Regions from separate parts of the Paenibacillus sp. BC26 genome, predicted to be linked through region 2. Evidence: predicted binding sites of a transcription regulator. Region 2 holds the regulator's gene; the other holds the start of a gene.
The links. The regulator CtsR, encoded in region 2, represses protease genes until heat stress. The targets are predictions, from matches to a motif close to ATGGTCAATAAAGGTCAAACA.

Region 1 (8,472 bases), on a different contig from region 2:
AGAGAAGCAAGAGCAATATGAAATTCAAGCGCTTGAGAAAGCGATGACGAACGCCAAAGCAAAAGCGGCAGCGCTTGCGAAAGCGGCTGGCAAGCAAGTGAAGGAAGTCATCAGCATCTCGCAAAATGGCATGAACAGCGGGCCGATTTATTATGGACGTGATCAGATGGCTCCGGAAGCGGCAGGAATGGCAGATAAAGCGGTAACGAGTGTGCAAACCGGTGTCATTAATGTATCTGCGGATGTTACAGTCGTCTATGAAATGCAATAACAACACGGCAGTTGATTAGCAAAAAAATAAGGCAGACCACTCTCCGGCCGGAGAAGGGTCTGCCTTATATGTTGAACTGGCAGTAATGCTGTCTGCAAGGCGGGTTAGGCTAATGATTTGCGATCATCGGCAGTGGACAAACCGCGCTGCTCAATAGCATGTTCAATCAGTGCAATAAACTCTTCGGATAAGCGCATCGCTCTGGCTTCATGATACACTTCAATTAAGTGAGTATCGCTAAGTGGACGCAACAGGAGAGACTTGTCCTGCATAGGCAAGAAGAGATGTTGATTATCTGTGTCCGTTGGGGCATGCTGAAAATTAGGCTCATACGATGGCGTGTAGGAAGTGTAGACGCTGCCAGAATCACTGGATCGAATGAAATTTCGCACGCTTGCGAATGGGTTCGTAAGTTTCATGCGTGTGCAACTCCGTTTATATTAGATTTCCGAAACGTAACCTAAGTGACGGTGGATATGGAATCATTTAGTACATCTTATCATGATTTTATGGAGCAGTCCGCACCCATTCAGCGCTTCAAATTGTCATTGACAGACCAAGTGAACTGTGGTAATCAAGAGGTCGTGAAAGATAAAAAGAGCGTTAATCCCGCGAAGGATTAACGCTCTTTCTTAGTTTAATACATGATGGCTTACAATTTCTCGATTACCTTGTCGACGAGGCCGTAAGCTGCCGCTTCTGCAGCGGACATGAAGTAATCGCGGTCGGTGTCGCGCTCGATCTTCTCGAGCGTTTGACCGGTATTCTCCACCAAAATCCGGTTCAGCGTATCGCGAGTCTTCAAGATGTGCTTCGCACGGATCTCGATATCGCTTGCTTGACCTTGCGCGCCGCCAAGCGGCTGATGAATCATCACTTCGCTGTTCGGAAGCGCGTAACGCTTGCCCTTGGCACCGGCTGCAAGCAAGAATGCGCCCATCGAAGCGGCCATGCCCACGCAAATGGTGGAAACAGACGGTTTAATGAAATTCATCGTATCGAAAATGGCGAGACCTGCAGAGACCGAACCGCCAGGGCTGTTGATGTAAAGCGAGATGTCCTTATCCGGATCGTCGGCTGCAAGGAACAATAGCTGCGCGATAATGGAGTTAGCCACCATATCGTTGACAGGCGTGCCTAGGAATACAATTCGATCCTTCAGCAAACGGGAGTAAATGTCGTATGCGCGTTCGCCGCGGTTGTTCGATTCGATAACCATTGGTACGAAACTCATCGTAAGTCCCTCCTCTAGAACATTCAGATAGTGGTGAAACACAGATGCAGCAGTCGGAGCGGTAATAGCACCCTCGATTGTTGAACTGCTAATAAATTCATCATAACGGATTACGAATTAAAAGTCAAAGATGGTCAAATTATCTGCAAACAAGCTAAGCAGACAGAAATGAAGGTTACATTCGCGCAGAATTGGGGATGCTGTTTGAGGTGAGCTTTCTGCCCGGAACATGAAGAAGGACCCTCCGATCAATCGGAAGGTCCTTCATTATGAGTCGTTCATTATTGATATAATGGCGCGCCCGCGAGGAATTGAACCTCGATCTCAGGCTCCGGAGGCCTACGTCATATCCATTGGACCACGGGCGCAAAGTGACAGCGAAGATAAGTATATGTGATTAAGGAAAGAAAAGCAAGATCATTAGATAAATTAATTTTGTGCAAATCGTGTCAGTAAACGGTTTCATTAGGCAAACTGATCTTGCCCCTGTCTTCAGTTTGGGTTACAATAGGTGTGGGACTTAAAATGAGCATATGGGACGAAAAGCGTCCCTGCCAATGTCCTAAGAGATATGAAAGCCTCTCTCTGCAACAGGAGTTGATGTTGGAAGATGCAATCTCTCATCGAAATACAGCAGCAGCTTCTGCCAGACTTACTGATCGTCATGAGGAAAAGGTATCTTATTCTCCGTCAGGTCATGCTCTCGGATATGATCGGTCGGCGCACGTTGGCAGCTTCACTCGATATGACAGAGCGGGTGCTGCGCGCGGAAACGGATTTTCTCAAAGCACAGGAGCTTCTCCTCATTGATGCTGCAGGAATGCGGATCAGTGATGCAGGCAAACGGCTGCTTGAGGATATGGAGCCTTTCTACAAAGCGATGTTCGGATTGTCGGAGCTGGAAGAGAGAATTCGCAAGCATTTTGGTTTAAAGCAGGTTGTTATCGTCTCCGGCGATTCCGATGCTTCCCCTCACACCAAGCGGGAGCTGGGCCGAGCAGGATGCGCGGTGCTGAGCAAAGCGATGAAGAACGACGATGTCGTTGCCGTAACCGGCGGATCGACATTGGCGCAAGTCGCCAATCAGCTGACTGTGCAAACACCGCTCAAAGGCAATTGGTTCGTACCGGCGCGTGGCGGACTTGGCGAAAGCTTGGACTACCAAGCTAATACGATTGTTTCGACAATGGCTAAGCGAACAGGTGCGCAATACCGGATGCTCCATGTACCGGATCACTTGGGCGAGGAAGCGTACACCTCCTTGATGCAGGAACCTAACGTGAGGGAGATTGTGGAAGTTATTCGCAAAGCCCGCATCGTCATTCACGGGATCGGGGACGCTATGGTAATGGCTCGTCGCAGACGCGTGGATGCGGCAGTTGTCGACGCACTCAAGGCAGAAGGAGCGCTTGCGGAATCATTCGGGTACTATTTTGACCGAAGCGGTTCTGTCGTTCATAAGATGCTCACTGCAGGTCTTCGAATCGAAGACATTATGGATACTGAGGTTGTCATCGCGATTGCGGGCGGCCGCAGTAAAGGTGAAGCAATCGCAGCAGTGATGCGCTTTGGACATGATGATGTACTCGTCACCGACGAGGCAGCTGCCCTTGAAATCGCAGCGATCATCGATCAGGAAGAATAAGTGTTGTGATCTTGACGAGTGGACCGCCGGAAACCGGTGTCCAACGCCTCGTCTTGAGATAAATGAAATTATGCCTAGGAGGAAACTAAAATGGTAAAAGTTGGTATTAACGGATTTGGTCGTATCGGCCGTAACGTGTTCCGCGCAGCATTGAACAACCCGAATGTACAAGTGGTGGCTGTTAACGATTTGACAGACACAAATACTTTGGCTCACCTGCTTAAATATGACACTACTCATGGCAAGCTTGAAGGTACTGTAGAAGCTAAAGAAGGCGCGCTGATCGTAAATGGCCGTGAAATCAAGGTTTTTGCTGAACGTAACCCTGAGAACCTTCCATGGGCTTCCGTAGGCGCTGAAATCGTTGTTGAATCCACAGGTATTTTCACAGCGAAAGAGAAAGCCGAGCTTCACTTGAAAGGCGGCGCGAAGAAAGTTATCATCTCCGCTCCTGCTACTAACGAAGACATCACAATCGTAATGGGCGTTAACGAAGATAAATACGATGCTTCCGCTCACACAATCATCTCCAACGCATCTTGCACAACGAACTGCCTTGCTCCATTCGCTAAAGTAATCAACGACAAGTTCGGTATCGTAAAAGGTATGATGACTACAATTCACTCGTACACTAACGATCAATCCGTATTGGACGTTCCACATAAAGACCTGCGCCGTGCTCGCGCCGCTGCAGAAAACATCATTCCTTCTTCCACAGGCGCTGCTAAAGCAGTATCCCTTGTACTGCCTGAGTTGAAAGGCAAACTGAACGGTATGGCTATGCGTGTTCCTACGCCAAACGTTTCCGTAACTGACCTGGTTGCTGAATTGAAAGTTAACGTAACGGTTGACGAAGTAAACGCAGCATTGAAAGATGCAGCTGAAACTTCCCTTAAAGGCATCATGAACTACTCCGATGAGCCGCTTGTATCGAGCGACTACAACAGCGACCCGGCTTCCTCCACAATCGACGCTTTGTCGACTATGGTTGTTGAAGGCAACATGGTAAAAGTGATTTCTTGGTACGACAACGAGTGGGGCTACTCCAACCGTGTAGTTGACCTTGCTGCTTACATCGCTTCCAAAGGTCTGTAAGACATCCCCCTAGAAGGACGATCCCCCTAAGTCCCCCTTAAAAAGGGGATTCCGAGGGTCCCCCTCTGGACACCCAATATTTGTCGAAGGAGCTGCTTGTGGCAGCTCCTTCGCGATAGTTTGCGGGTGCTCGCCATACGACCATTGAGTTCCGCTTCATTAAGCGGAACTCGGGATCGTAAGCTTTCATGCGGCGCTCCCTAACTCAGAGTTCAAGTTCAAGAGACTTAACGCATCGGCGCTTCCCTTTGGGAAGCTGATGCTCGTTTTAGAAGCGGTTGCCCGTTGCAACCTGCTAAGAGCCGGTTTCCCTGCGGGAAACTAGAGCAAACATATATAGATATAAACCCGCAACAGACTGCGGGATGGATAGCAAGCGGAGAATTTAAATATACTTAAGACCTTTATCATGGGGTTCCCGGGAGGATTTCACTAATGAACAAGAAGAGTGTGCGTGACGTTGAAGTAGCCGGTAAACGTGTATTTGTTCGTGTGGATTTTAACGTACCAATGGAGAACGGTGCGATTACGGATGATACGCGTATTCGCGAGACGCTGCCTACCATCAAGTATCTGATCGAGAACGGTGCGAAAGTGATTTTGGCGAGCCACCTGGGACGTCCAAAAGGTCAAGTCGTTGAAGGCATGCGTCTGACTGAAGCCGGCATTCGTTTGTCGCAATTGCTCGGCAAGCCGGTTGTTAAAACAGACGAAGCTGTCGGCGAATCTGTTAAAGCACAGGTAGCTGCTCTTAATGAAGGCGACGTGCTCTTGCTGGAGAACGTTCGTTTCTACGAGGGTGAAGAGAAGAACGATCCGGAATTGGCGAAAGCTTTTGCCGAGTTGGCGGATCTGTTCGTAAATGATGCTTTCGGCGCTGCTCACCGCGCTCATGCATCGACTGAAGGCATCGCACACTATCTGCCGGCTGTATCCGGTCTTCTGATGGAGAAAGAGCTGGACGTGCTGGGCCGCGCACTCTTGAAACCAGAGCGTCCGTTCACGGCGATCGTAGGCGGTTCTAAAGTAAAAGATAAAATCGACGTGATCAACAAAATGATCGAAATCGCAGATAACATCATCATCGGCGGCGGTCTTTCCTATACGTTCTTCAAAGCACAAGGCCATGAAATCGGCCAATCGCTCTGCGACAACTCCAAGCTTGACCTGGCGCTTGAGTTTATCGAGAAAGCCAAATCGATGGGCAAGCAGTTCCTGCTGCCGGTTGATATTGTTGTAACAGACGAGTTCAGCGCAAAAGCAAACACGAAAATCGTTGATGTTGACGGCATCCCGGCTGAATGGGAAGGCATCGACATCGGACCGAAAACGCGTGAGCTGTATGCGGATGTAATCAAGAACTCCAAGCTGGTTGTATGGAACGGGCCGATGGGCGTATTTGAAATCGAGCCATTCTCCCACGGTACACGTGCCGTTGCAGCGGCTTGCGCAGATACAGCGGCTTACACCGTTATCGGCGGCGGCGATTCCGCGGCGGCTGCTGAGAAGTTCGGTCTGGCTGACAAGATGGACCACATCTCCACGGGCGGCGGCGCATCGCTGGAATTCATGGAAGGCAAGGCGCTTCCGGGCGTTGTTGCACTGAACGATAAGTAAGGATAAGGGGCGAATAACGATGCGTAAACCAATTATTGCAGGCAACTGGAAAATGTTCAAAACGGTTTCTGAAGCGACTGCATTCTTCGCAGACGTTAAAGGCAAAGCAGAGGTTGACGGTGTAGAAACGGTCATCTGCGCGCCATTCACAACACTGCCTGCGCTTGCAGAAGCGGCTAAAGGAACTTCAATCGCGATCGGCGCACAAAACGTCCACTTCGAGGACAACGGCGCATTCACGGGCGAAATCAGTGGCGTTATGCTGAAAGACCTCGGCGTTCAATATGTGATTATCGGTCACTCGGAGCGCCGCGCATATTTTGCGGAATCCGATGAGATTGTAAATAAGAAAGTTCATGCTGCATTCAAACACGGCCTGACGCCAATCGTTTGCGTAGGCGAGAAGCTGGAAGAGCGCGAAGCAGAGCAAACCAAATCGGTTTGTAAAGTTCAAACGGAAGCAGCTTTCCAAGGTCTGTCCGCTGCACAAGCTGCAGAAGTAGTTGTTGCGTATGAGCCTATCTGGGCGATCGGTACAGGAAAATCCTCGACTTCGGCTGATGCAGAAGACGTGATCGCGTTCATCCGCGATGTTATCGCCGGACTGTACGATGCAGCAACGGCTAACGCCGTTCGCATTCAATACGGCGGCAGCGTAAAACCGAACAACGTAAGCGAATATCTGGGTCAATCCAATATCGACGGCGCTTTGGTTGGCGGTGCAAGCTTAGAGCCTGCTTCCTTCATCGCACTTGTCGAGGGGGCGAAGTAAGATGACAGCTCCGGTTGCACTCATTATTTTGGACGGATTCGGTTTGCGCAACGATGTTACCGGCAATGCGGTTGCACAAGCGAATAAACCCAATTACGACCGCTACTGGAATTCCTATCCGCACACGACATTAACGGCGTGCGGAGAGGCGGTAGGCTTGCCGGAAGGACAAATGGGCAACTCCGAAGTTGGCCATTTGAACATCGGCGCAGGCCGCGTCGTCTATCAAGACCTGACACGCATCAGCAAGTCGATCCGCGACGGTGAATTCTTCGACAACGAGACGTTGATGGGCGCCATCCGTCACGTGAAGGAAAGCGGCAAGAAGCTGCATTTGTACGGCCTGCTGTCTGACGGCGGCGTACACAGCCATATTGCTCACTTGTTTGCACTGCTTGAGCTTGCGAAGAAGGAAGAAATCGAGGAAGTATACATCCATGCGTTCTTGGACGGCCGCGACGTATCGCCGGACAGCGCGAAGGGGTACCTCGAGCAATTAACAGCCAAAATCGCAGAAATCGGCGTAGGCAAAATTGCGACTGTACAAGGTCGTTACTACGCGATGGATCGTGATAAACGCTGGGAGCGGACCGAGAAATCGTACCGCGCAATGGTTTACGGAGATGGCCCGCAATATACGGATCCGATCCAAGCCGTTGTGGAATCCTATGAGAAATCAGTCTATGACGAGTTCGTCATGCCGACTGTGATCGTGAAAGAAGACGGCAGCCCGGTTGGCGTCGTGGAGTCCGAAGATGCGGTTATTTTCTTCAACTTTCGTCCTGACCGTGCGATTCAGCTGTCGCAAGTGTTTACAAACAGCGACTTCCGTGGTTTTGACCGCGGTCCGAAAGCGCCGGAGAATCTGTATTTTGTCTGTTTGACACTATTCAGTGAAACCGTTGGCGGTTTCGTTGCGTATAAGCCGAAGAATCTCGATAACACGCTGGGTGAGGTGCTCGTGCAGAATGGGAAGCGTCAGCTTCGCATCGCAGAGACAGAGAAGTACCCGCATGTTACGTTCTTCTTCAGCGGCGGTCGTGACGCAGAGCTTCCGGGCGAGACGCGTATTCTGATTCCTTCTCCGAAGGTAGCCACTTACGATCTTCAACCGGAAATGAGCGCGTATGAAGTAGCGGCTGCAGCAGTGAAAGAAATCGAAGCAGAGCGTCAAGATGTGATCATCTTGAACTTCGCAAACCCGGATATGGTGGGTCACTCCGGTATGCTTGAGCCGACGATCAAAGCGGTTGAAGCGACTGACGAGTGTCTGGGTCAAGTAGTGGAAGCGGTGCTGGCTAAAGGCGGCGTATGTCTGATTACGGCTGACCACGGCAATGCTGATATGGTGATTGATGAGAACGGTCGTCCGTTCACAGCCCATACGACAAATCCGGTTCCATTCATCGTCACGAAGCAAGTTGGACCTCTTCGTGAAGGCGGCATCCTCGCGGATATCGCGCCGACGATTCTGTCTCTTGCAGGTCTTCCGAAGCCGGCCGAGATGACAGGAACATCGCTAGTGCAAGGTTAGGAACGGGAACTGAAAAAATGTCTAGGCTCGTTTACTATATTCATTCATGCGTTTAATGATTAATGTCGATAAATGGGTATAAGAATCAATCAAAATTAAAGGAGTGTTTTCGAACATGTCTATCATTACTGACGTTTATGCACGCGAAGTACTTGATTCCCGCGGTAACCCTACCGTTGAAGTTGAGGTTATGCTGGAGTCCGGCGGCAAAGGCCGCGCAATCGTTCCATCCGGTGCTTCCACAGGCGCTTACGAGGCTGTTGAGCTTCGTGACGGCGACAAATCCCGTTACCTCGGTAAAGGC
Region 2 (8,472 bases):
CCAGCGCCGATGGTACTTGGACCGCAGGGTCCTGGGAGAGTAGGACGTCGCCAAGCACGAATAACCGACCACATTTGATGTGGTCGGTTTTTTGTTGTTAACGAGCTTAATTATCGATGGCGGAGAAGGATGAGGCTGGGGCCAAATGTGCTAAGTCAGGGACGCAACCGTTTAATCCTGTTTAATCCCATTAATCCCTACTGTAATGTCATTCTGGGTCGCTGAGCCGGGTCCTTGAAAAGATTACAGTTACCTAACTGTCACAAATATCTGTTATAAGCCAGAATACCTAAAATCTAACGGACAATAATGCCCGTTAGAACCGAAAATCTGCTCAATACACTAATGAATCAGCTGTAATGGACAATAGTGACCGTTACAGTCGGACTAATAGCGATAAATGCCTGTAATGGTCATTTAAGACCGTTACAATTTTATTAGGAGAGTTGGCGCCAAGCACGAATAACCGACCACTTTTTATGGGGTCGGTTATTGCCGAAGAGAAGGTAATGGCAATAGGCAGCCTCGGTGGACGATCAATTCATGTCATCGCCGGCGCCGCGACAAGCCGCGCTCCTGGAAAGCTTGCAATCGCAGCCGACACCACCGACAAGCTACTCTCCAGACAAGCTTGCCTGCAGATGCGTCAGTGTCAGCCCCAAGCGGCCGAACGCTCGCAGCGTAAGCAACGCACCTTCAACATCACTCCGATTTATAAAAGTGGCGGAATACTTATGCAGCTGCTTGAACCTCATGTAGTGGATAAACAAGTACATTTATGCTATAACCCACACTTTATCCTCACCCTGTGCAGAAGCTATGTATAAGTCCGCAAAAACCTCTCTCTTTTATCGTGGCGCAATTGCGTTATTCACATGTTAATAAATCTTTTTCATCTTCGCGCACATATATTGTTATTCAGTACAGTTGCCTTTTCGTTGTGGATAAGCGAACGGGCAACGTATAAATAGGCGCGATCCGCCCAAGATAGTAAGGATACGCAGTGGTGGCAATCCGCTTGACCTTTTGACAAATTTGCGTATAATAAAGTTAAAGTCAAAGAAAGTCAAAGTCAATTTGACTAAAAACTTTGACGATTTAGATTTCTTAGGCTATACAAGTCGCCGAGTAGATGTATGGGCAACTTAGGGAGGTTGGCGAAATGCGCAACATTTCCGATCTCATCGAGCAGTACCTCAAGCATATGCTTAAAGAAAGTCCCGGTGGTGCTGTAGAGCTTCAGCGTAATGATTTGGCCGACCGCTTCTCTTGCGTGCCGTCGCAAATCAACTACGTCATCAGCACGAGATTCACGCTGGAGAAAGGTTATTTTGTGGAGAGTAAACGCGGCGGAGGCGGTTATATTCGCATTCAACGTGTAGAGCTGCCCACACTGTCGGCCCTTCAAGAGCATCTTGCCCAAACCATCGGCGAGCAAGTGGATCAGGACACGGCAGAAGGCATTGTGTATCAGTTGGAGGAAGCGAAGGTCATATCCAGGCGAGAAGCTAATTTACTTCGCGCCGCGATATCCCGCGATTCCATCGCTGTGAAGCTGCCGCTGCGGGATGAAATTCGGGCTAGGCTATTGAGGGCGATGTTGATCACACTGCTCGTTAAGTAAGCTGCGCAAGCCTTGTATGAGGAGGGATAGTGCGGAATGCTTTGTCAGGAATGTGACAAGAAGCCGGCTACGCTTCATTTTACGAAGATTGTGAATGGCGAGAAGACAGAGTTTCATATTTGTGAAACATGCGCGCGAGAACGGGGAGAAGGAATTCCGGGCACGGCTAACGGATTCTCGATCCACAGCCTGTTATCCGGTTTGCTCGATTTCGAGCCTGCCGGGAACATGAATGCACTTGGCGCCAAGCCGCAGCAGCAGCTGCGCTGCGAGCACTGCGGACTGACCTATACACAATTCAGTAAGATGGGCCGATTCGGCTGCAGCAATTGTTATATCCAATTTGGCAGCAAACTGGACCCTATTTTTAAACGGGTGCATGGCAATACAACTCATGTAGGTAAAATTCCAAAGCGCACCGGTGTTCAAATCCAAGTGAAGCGAGAAATTGAACAGCTGAGAAGGGATTTGCACATGCGTATCGAACAGGAAGAGTTCGAGGACGCGGCCCAAATTCGGGATCGGATTCGGGAACTGGAGCGCAATATAGCCGATGTTTAGGCGCGGTTAGGAAGGTGATTCAGAAGGATGTCGAAGCGTTATGTAGATGAAGCGCTGAGCGACTGGATGAAGGGAAATGGCCCTGATACGGATGTTGTCATCAGCAGCCGCATCCGAATTGCCCGCAATTTATCGAGTCATCCGTTTCCGATGCTTGCCACAACAGAGCAGGCAAACGAAGTGATGGAACAGCTTACGAATGTGGCTGAAACGGGCCAACTGAGCGAGCTCGGCGAATTCGAAACCATCAAGCTCTCCCAGCTAAACGAGCTTGAACGCAGAGTGCTTGTGGAGAAGCATCTCATTAGCCCTAACTTGGCCAATGAGTCACGCAGCGGCGCCGTACTGCTAAGCGAGAATGAATCCGTTAGCATTATGGTGAATGAAGAGGATCATTTGCGCATTCAATGTCTATATCCCGGTTTTCAGGTTAAGGAAGCATGGGGTCTGGCGAATCGCATTGACGATATTTTTGAAGAAGTCACGAATTACGCTTATGACGAGCGAAGGGGATATTTAACAAGCTGCCCGACTAACGTTGGCACAGGCATTCGCTCATCGGTCATGATGCATCTTCCGGGTCTTGTGCTTTCGCAGCAGATCAACCGCATTTTGTCGGCCGTCACGCAGGTGGGGCTGGCAGTTCGGGGCATTTACGGCGAAGGCAGCGAAGCGCTCGGAAACTTGTTTCAAATTTCGAATCAAATTACGCTTGGTCAATCCGAAGGGGAAATCATCGAGAACCTGCACAGTGTGGCTCGGCAAATCATTGAGCACGAACGAGCGGCTCGCCAGCGTCTGCTGGAAGAATCGCGCGTCCGTCTGGAGGATCGGGTCTATCGTTCCTTCGGCATCTTGTCGCATGCGATGATCATGGATACCAAGGAGGCTTCCCAAAGGCTGTCCGATGTCCGTTTAGGCATCGATTTGGGTTTGATTCGAAATGTCTCACCGCAGGTAATGAATGAAATGATGGTATTAACGCAGCCGGGCTTCCTCCAACAGGTGTTTCATGAGAAAATGACGCCTGAGCAGCGGGATATTCGGCGAGCGGAACTTATACGAAGTCATTTACAAAGTGAATCCGATCATGGGGGTGTATGAACATGATGTTTGGAAGATTTACCGAACGGGCACAGAAAGTGCTCGCACTGGCGCAGGAAGAAGCGGTTCGTCTCGGTCATAACAATATCGGCACGGAGCATATTTTGCTCGGGCTGAACCGAGAAGGGGAAGGAATCGCGGCAAAAGCACTGATCGGTCTTGGCCTCAGCCTTGAGAAAATTCAAGATGAAGTGGAGACGCTGATCGGACGCGGACAAGAACAACCTACCAATATTGCGTACACACCACGTGCCAAGAAGGTAATCGAGCTTTCGATGGATGAAGCACGTAAGCTTGGACATACGTACGTGGGCACAGAGCATATTTTGCTCGGCCTGATCCGCGAAGGGGAAGGCGTAGCGGCTCGTGTACTGAACAACCTTGGCATTAGTTTAAATAAAGCACGTCAGCAAGTGCTGCAGCTTCTGGGCAGCAGCGAAGCCGTTTCAAGCAATCACGGCGCACCGACAAATGTAAGCACGCCAACACTGGATGGGCTGGCTCGTGATTTGACGGCCTATGCCAAAGACGGTAACTTGGATCCGGTTATCGGCCGGAGCAAAGAAATCGAACGCGTTATCCAAGTGCTGAGCCGCAGAACGAAGAACAATCCGGTTCTGATCGGGGAGCCGGGCGTGGGTAAGACGGCTATCGCGGAAGGTTTAGCTCAGAAAATTATCGCGGGCGAAATTCCGGAGACTCTTCGTGACAAACGCGTCATGACGCTCGATATGGGCTCTGTCGTTGCGGGTACGAAGTATCGCGGTGAGTTCGAGGACCGTTTGAAGAAAATCATGGACGAAATTCGTCAAGCCGGCAACATCGTCTTGTTCATTGATGAGCTGCATACGCTGATCGGTGCAGGGGGAGCGGAAGGTGCGATTGACGCATCGAATATTCTTAAGCCTGCTCTTGCCCGCGGCGAGCTGCAGTGCATCGGTGCAACAACGCTTGATGAGTATCGCAAATATATCGAGAAGGACGCTGCGCTGGAGCGCCGTTTCCAACCGATTACGGTGGATCAGCCATCGCCGGAAGAAGCGATTCAAATCCTGCACGGTTTGCGTGATCGCTATGAAGCGCATCACCGCGTGAAAATTACGGATGAAGCTATCGAGCAAGCGGTTAAGCTCTCCGATCGTTACATCACCGACCGTTTCTTGCCGGATAAGGCCATTGACCTTATCGACGAAGCGAGCTCCAAAGTACGCTTGAAATCGTACACGGTACCGCCTAACCTCAAACAACTGGAGAATCGCCTGGAAGACATCCGCAAGGAGAAGGATTCCGCGGTACAAAGCCAAGAGTTTGAGAAAGCTGCAGCACTTCGCGACACGGAGCAGAAGATTCGCGAAGAGCTCGATGTAACGAAGAATCAGTGGAAAGAAAAGCAGGGCCGTACGGATTCCGAAGTAACGCCTGACGATATCGCTCAGATCGTGGCAAGCTGGACCGGTATTCCGGTGTCCAAACTTGCGGAGGAAGAAACACAGCGCCTGCTCAAGATGGAAGATATTCTTCATGACCGCGTTATCGGACAAAGCGAAGCGGTGAAAGCCGTGTCTCGCGCCATCCGCAGAGCGCGTGCGGGTCTGAAGGATCCGAAACGTCCGATGGGTTCCTTTATCTTCCTCGGTCCTACCGGGGTTGGTAAAACCGAATTGGCTCGTGCGCTTGCAGAAGCGATGTTCGGCGATGAGAATGCGGTCATCCGCATCGACATGTCGGAATACATGGAGAAACACTCCACGTCCAGATTGGTCGGCGCACCTCCGGGATATGTCGGCTATGAAGAAGGCGGTCAATTGACCGAGAAGGTTCGCCGCAAGCCATATTCGGTCGTGCTGCTTGACGAAATCGAGAAAGCTCATCCGGAAGTGTTCAATATTTTGCTTCAAGTGCTTGAGGATGGCCGTCTCACGGACTCCAAAGGACGTGTCGTCGACTTCCGCAACACCCTAATTATCATGACGTCAAACGTAGGCGCTGATCAAATCAAACGCAATTCCTCCCTCGGCTTTACGGCTGCACAGGATGCGGGGCGCGACTTTAACATCATGAAAGATAAAGTGTTGGCAGAGCTGAAGAAGAGCTTCCGCCCTGAGTTCCTGAACCGGATCGATGAAACGATCGTGTTCCACTCGCTGGAGCAGGAGCATATCGCACAAATCGTAACGTTGATGTCCGAAGAGCTTCGCAAACGTCTGCGTGAGCAGGAAGTAGACTTCGAATTGACGGATACGGCGAAAGCATTCCTGGCGAAGGAAGGCTTCGATCCGCAGTACGGCGCGCGTCCGCTGCGCAGAGCGATCCAGAAGCATATCGAGGATCGTCTGTCAGAGGATCTGCTGCTTGGCAAAATCGCGAAGGGTCATCATTTGATCATCGACGAGAAGGACGGAGAGCTAACGGTTACCCACCGTGACAGCAATCACGTTCCGGCCGCAGAAGAGCCTGCGACCAAATAAAATGACACAAAACCCTTTACTCTACTGCCGAAGGCGGAGGAGTAAAGGGTTTTTTTGTGAAACAATGAGATCAGCCGCCGATAAGAATTGTTATCAGCATGCGTTAAATGGTAAACTTTGAATGATACGTCTTTTGCATAAGGAGCTGCACATGGCAAAACTTAAAGTGAAGTTCGCATGCACCGAATGCGGAACAGAGTCACCTAAATGGATGGGTAAATGCCCGGGCTGCGGGCAGTGGAATACGATGGTGGAAGAGAAGGAAACGGTTGTCAAGACGCAAGGAATGGGCTCGCCGCTCATTCAGACGAAAGAAAAGCCGCTTCCCATCATACATATAGAAAGTGGTCAGGAAAAACGGATCGAGACAACCAATCAGGAGCTCAATCGTGTGCTGGGCGGAGGCGTCGTGCCGGGCTCGCTTATTCTGGTCGGCGGGGATCCGGGTATTGGCAAATCGACCTTGCTGCTGCAAACTTCCCATGCGCTGGCATCGAAGAAGCTGACCGTGCTCTATATTTCAGGAGAGGAATCCGTACGCCAGACACGATTGAGGGCGGACCGTCTTGGCGCGTTGTCTGATACGTTGTATGTACTCTGCGAAACGAACATGGAGCAGATCAATGATGCGATTGAATCGGTTCAGCCGGATTTTCTCGTCATCGATTCCATTCAGACGGTTTATGACCCCAGAGTGGAATCTGCGCCTGGCAGCGTTTCGCAAGTACGGGAATGTACGGCTCACTTCATGCGGGTTGCGAAGATTAAAGGCATTGCAACGGTTTTGGTTGGCCACGTTACGAAGGAAGGCGCCATTGCGGGTCCACGGATGCTTGAGCATATGGTTGACTGCGTGCTCTACTTTGAAGGCGAACGGCATCATTCGTACCGATTGCTTAGGGCCGTTAAGAATCGGTTCGGCTCTACCAATGAAATTGGTATTTTCGAAATGGTTGAAGAGGGGCTGCGGGAGGTTAATAATCCGTCCGAGCTGTTCTTATCGGAACGTCCGCTTGGCGTATCCGGTTCTACCGTCGTGGCGAGCATGGAAGGCACTAGACCGGTGCTCGTCGAGCTTCAGGCGCTTGTCGCGTCAACGAATTTCCCCTCTCCGCGCAGGATGGCAACGGGGATTGACCACAACAGGATGACCTTGATTGTCGCGGTGCTGGAGAAACGAATGGGCATGTTCTTGCAAACGCAGGATGTTTACCTCAATGTCGCCGGCGGTATCCGGCTCGATGAGCCCGCTGTCGATCTGGCTGCCGCGGTTAGCATTGCATCCAGCTTCCGCGATGCCCCGACCAGACCATTCGACGTATTCTTCGGAGAAATTGGATTGACAGGCGAAGTGCGCGGCGTGTCCCGCGCTGAACAGCGAGTAAAGGAAGCACAGAAATTGGGATTTAAGCGGGTCATTATGCCTCAGAAGAGCTTGAAGGGCTGGACCCCGCCTGCCGGCATAGAAATCATCGGTGTAGAGACGGTTGCAGATGCGCTGTCCAAGGCATTCGGATAGAGGGGGGAGAAATCGATGAAAGAGTCAAACCAAACAGAGGTAGTGAATCAACTGCTCCAGATGGTCGCACCGGGCATGGCGTTCCGGGAAGGCCTCGATAATGTGCTGCGAGCGAAGACCGGGGCGCTCATCGTCGTCGGCTACAGTCCGGAAGTGATGGAAGTTGTAGACGGCGGGTTCTCCATCAATTGCGATTTTTCCCCGAACTATTTATACGAGCTGGCCAAAATGGATGGCGCCATTATACTTAGCGAAGATCGCAAACGTATTTTATATGCCAATACCCAGCTAATTCCCGACAGCTCCATCTCCTCCAGTGAGACGGGAATTCGGCATCGTACCGCAGAGCGGGTAGCGAAACAAACGGGCAAGCTGGTTGTATCCATTTCGCAGCGGCGGAATGTTATTACGCTTTATCAAGGTCAGTTCAGATATTCGCTTAAGGAAATGGGCGTCATTCTGACCAAAGCCAATCAGGCGATTCAAACGCTTGAAAAATACAAAGTGGTGCTGAACCAGTCCTTTACGAACCTATCCGCATTGGAGTTTGAAGAGATGGTCACCTTGCAAGAGGTTGCCCATGTTATCAAGCGGGTAGAGATGGTCATCCGCGTCAAAATGGAAATTAAACGGTATGTCAACGAGCTCGGTACGGAAGGCCGCCTTATCAGCATGCAGATGGAAGAGCTTGTCGGCGGCGTGGAAGAGGAAGCTTGGTTCCTGCTCAAGGATTATGTGAAGGATCCCAACGAGGACAGAATCCGTGAAATTCGCGCGAGCATCCGCAAGCTGAATTCCGAAGAACTGCTGGAACTGGGGCAAATCATGAAATTGCTCGGTTATAGCGGACTAAGCGCTGCATCCGAAGAAATGGTTGCGCCGCGCGGCTACAGATTGTTAAGTCGAATTCCAAGGCTGCCGCAGGTTATCATGAACAATCTCGTGGAACGATTTGGATATTTGCCTCATATTTTGATGGCAACGATTGAGGAATTGGACGCTGTGGACGGCATTGGCGAGGTACGAGCACGCGCGATTAAGGAAGGCTTGAAGCGGATCCAAGAGCAGATGTTCATTGACAGACAAATTTAAATCCCATACAATGAGGGAATGCAGACGGACGCTGGTTACAACTGACAATTAGCCGTATTGCACCCCTTAAACTTCTGGTGGAAGTTATTTTCTCAGTTTGCCTG

Region 1: clpP (ATP-dependent Clp endopeptidase proteolytic subunit ClpP) is a predicted target of CtsR. The motif match lies at 1,626-1,646, and genes of this name have one in related genera.

What each region holds. Positions count from the first base shown of each region.
Region 1 is NZ_FPAD01000010.1:23,269-31,740, forward strand. It holds gene BM412_RS31335 (SIMPL domain-containing protein) at 1-271, shown strand, start outside; gene BM412_RS32730 (sporulation histidine kinase inhibitor Sda) at 376-690, opposite strand; gene clpP (ATP-dependent Clp endopeptidase proteolytic subunit ClpP) at 924-1,505, opposite strand; tRNA gene BM412_RS31350 (tRNA-Arg) at 1,799-1,873, opposite strand; gene BM412_RS31355 (sugar-binding transcriptional regulator) at 2,116-3,150, shown strand; gene gap (type I glyceraldehyde-3-phosphate dehydrogenase) at 3,241-4,245, shown strand; gene pgk (phosphoglycerate kinase) at 4,681-5,862, shown strand; gene tpiA (triose-phosphate isomerase) at 5,882-6,634, shown strand; gene gpmI (2,3-bisphosphoglycerate-independent phosphoglycerate mutase) at 6,636-8,168, shown strand; gene eno (phosphopyruvate hydratase) at 8,284-8,472, shown strand, end outside.
Region 2 is NZ_FPAD01000009.1:36-8,507, forward strand. It holds partial or broken rRNA gene rrf (5S ribosomal RNA) at 1-56, shown strand, start outside; gene BM412_RS30800 (hypothetical protein) at 447-827, shown strand; gene BM412_RS30805 (CtsR family transcriptional regulator) at 1,163-1,624, shown strand; gene BM412_RS30810 (protein-arginine kinase activator protein McsA) at 1,661-2,185, shown strand; gene BM412_RS30815 (protein-arginine kinase McsB) at 2,213-3,289, shown strand; gene clpC (ATP-dependent protease ATP-binding subunit ClpC) at 3,292-5,757, shown strand; gene radA (DNA repair protein RadA) at 5,909-7,276, shown strand; gene disA (DNA integrity scanning diadenylate cyclase DisA) at 7,292-8,368, shown strand.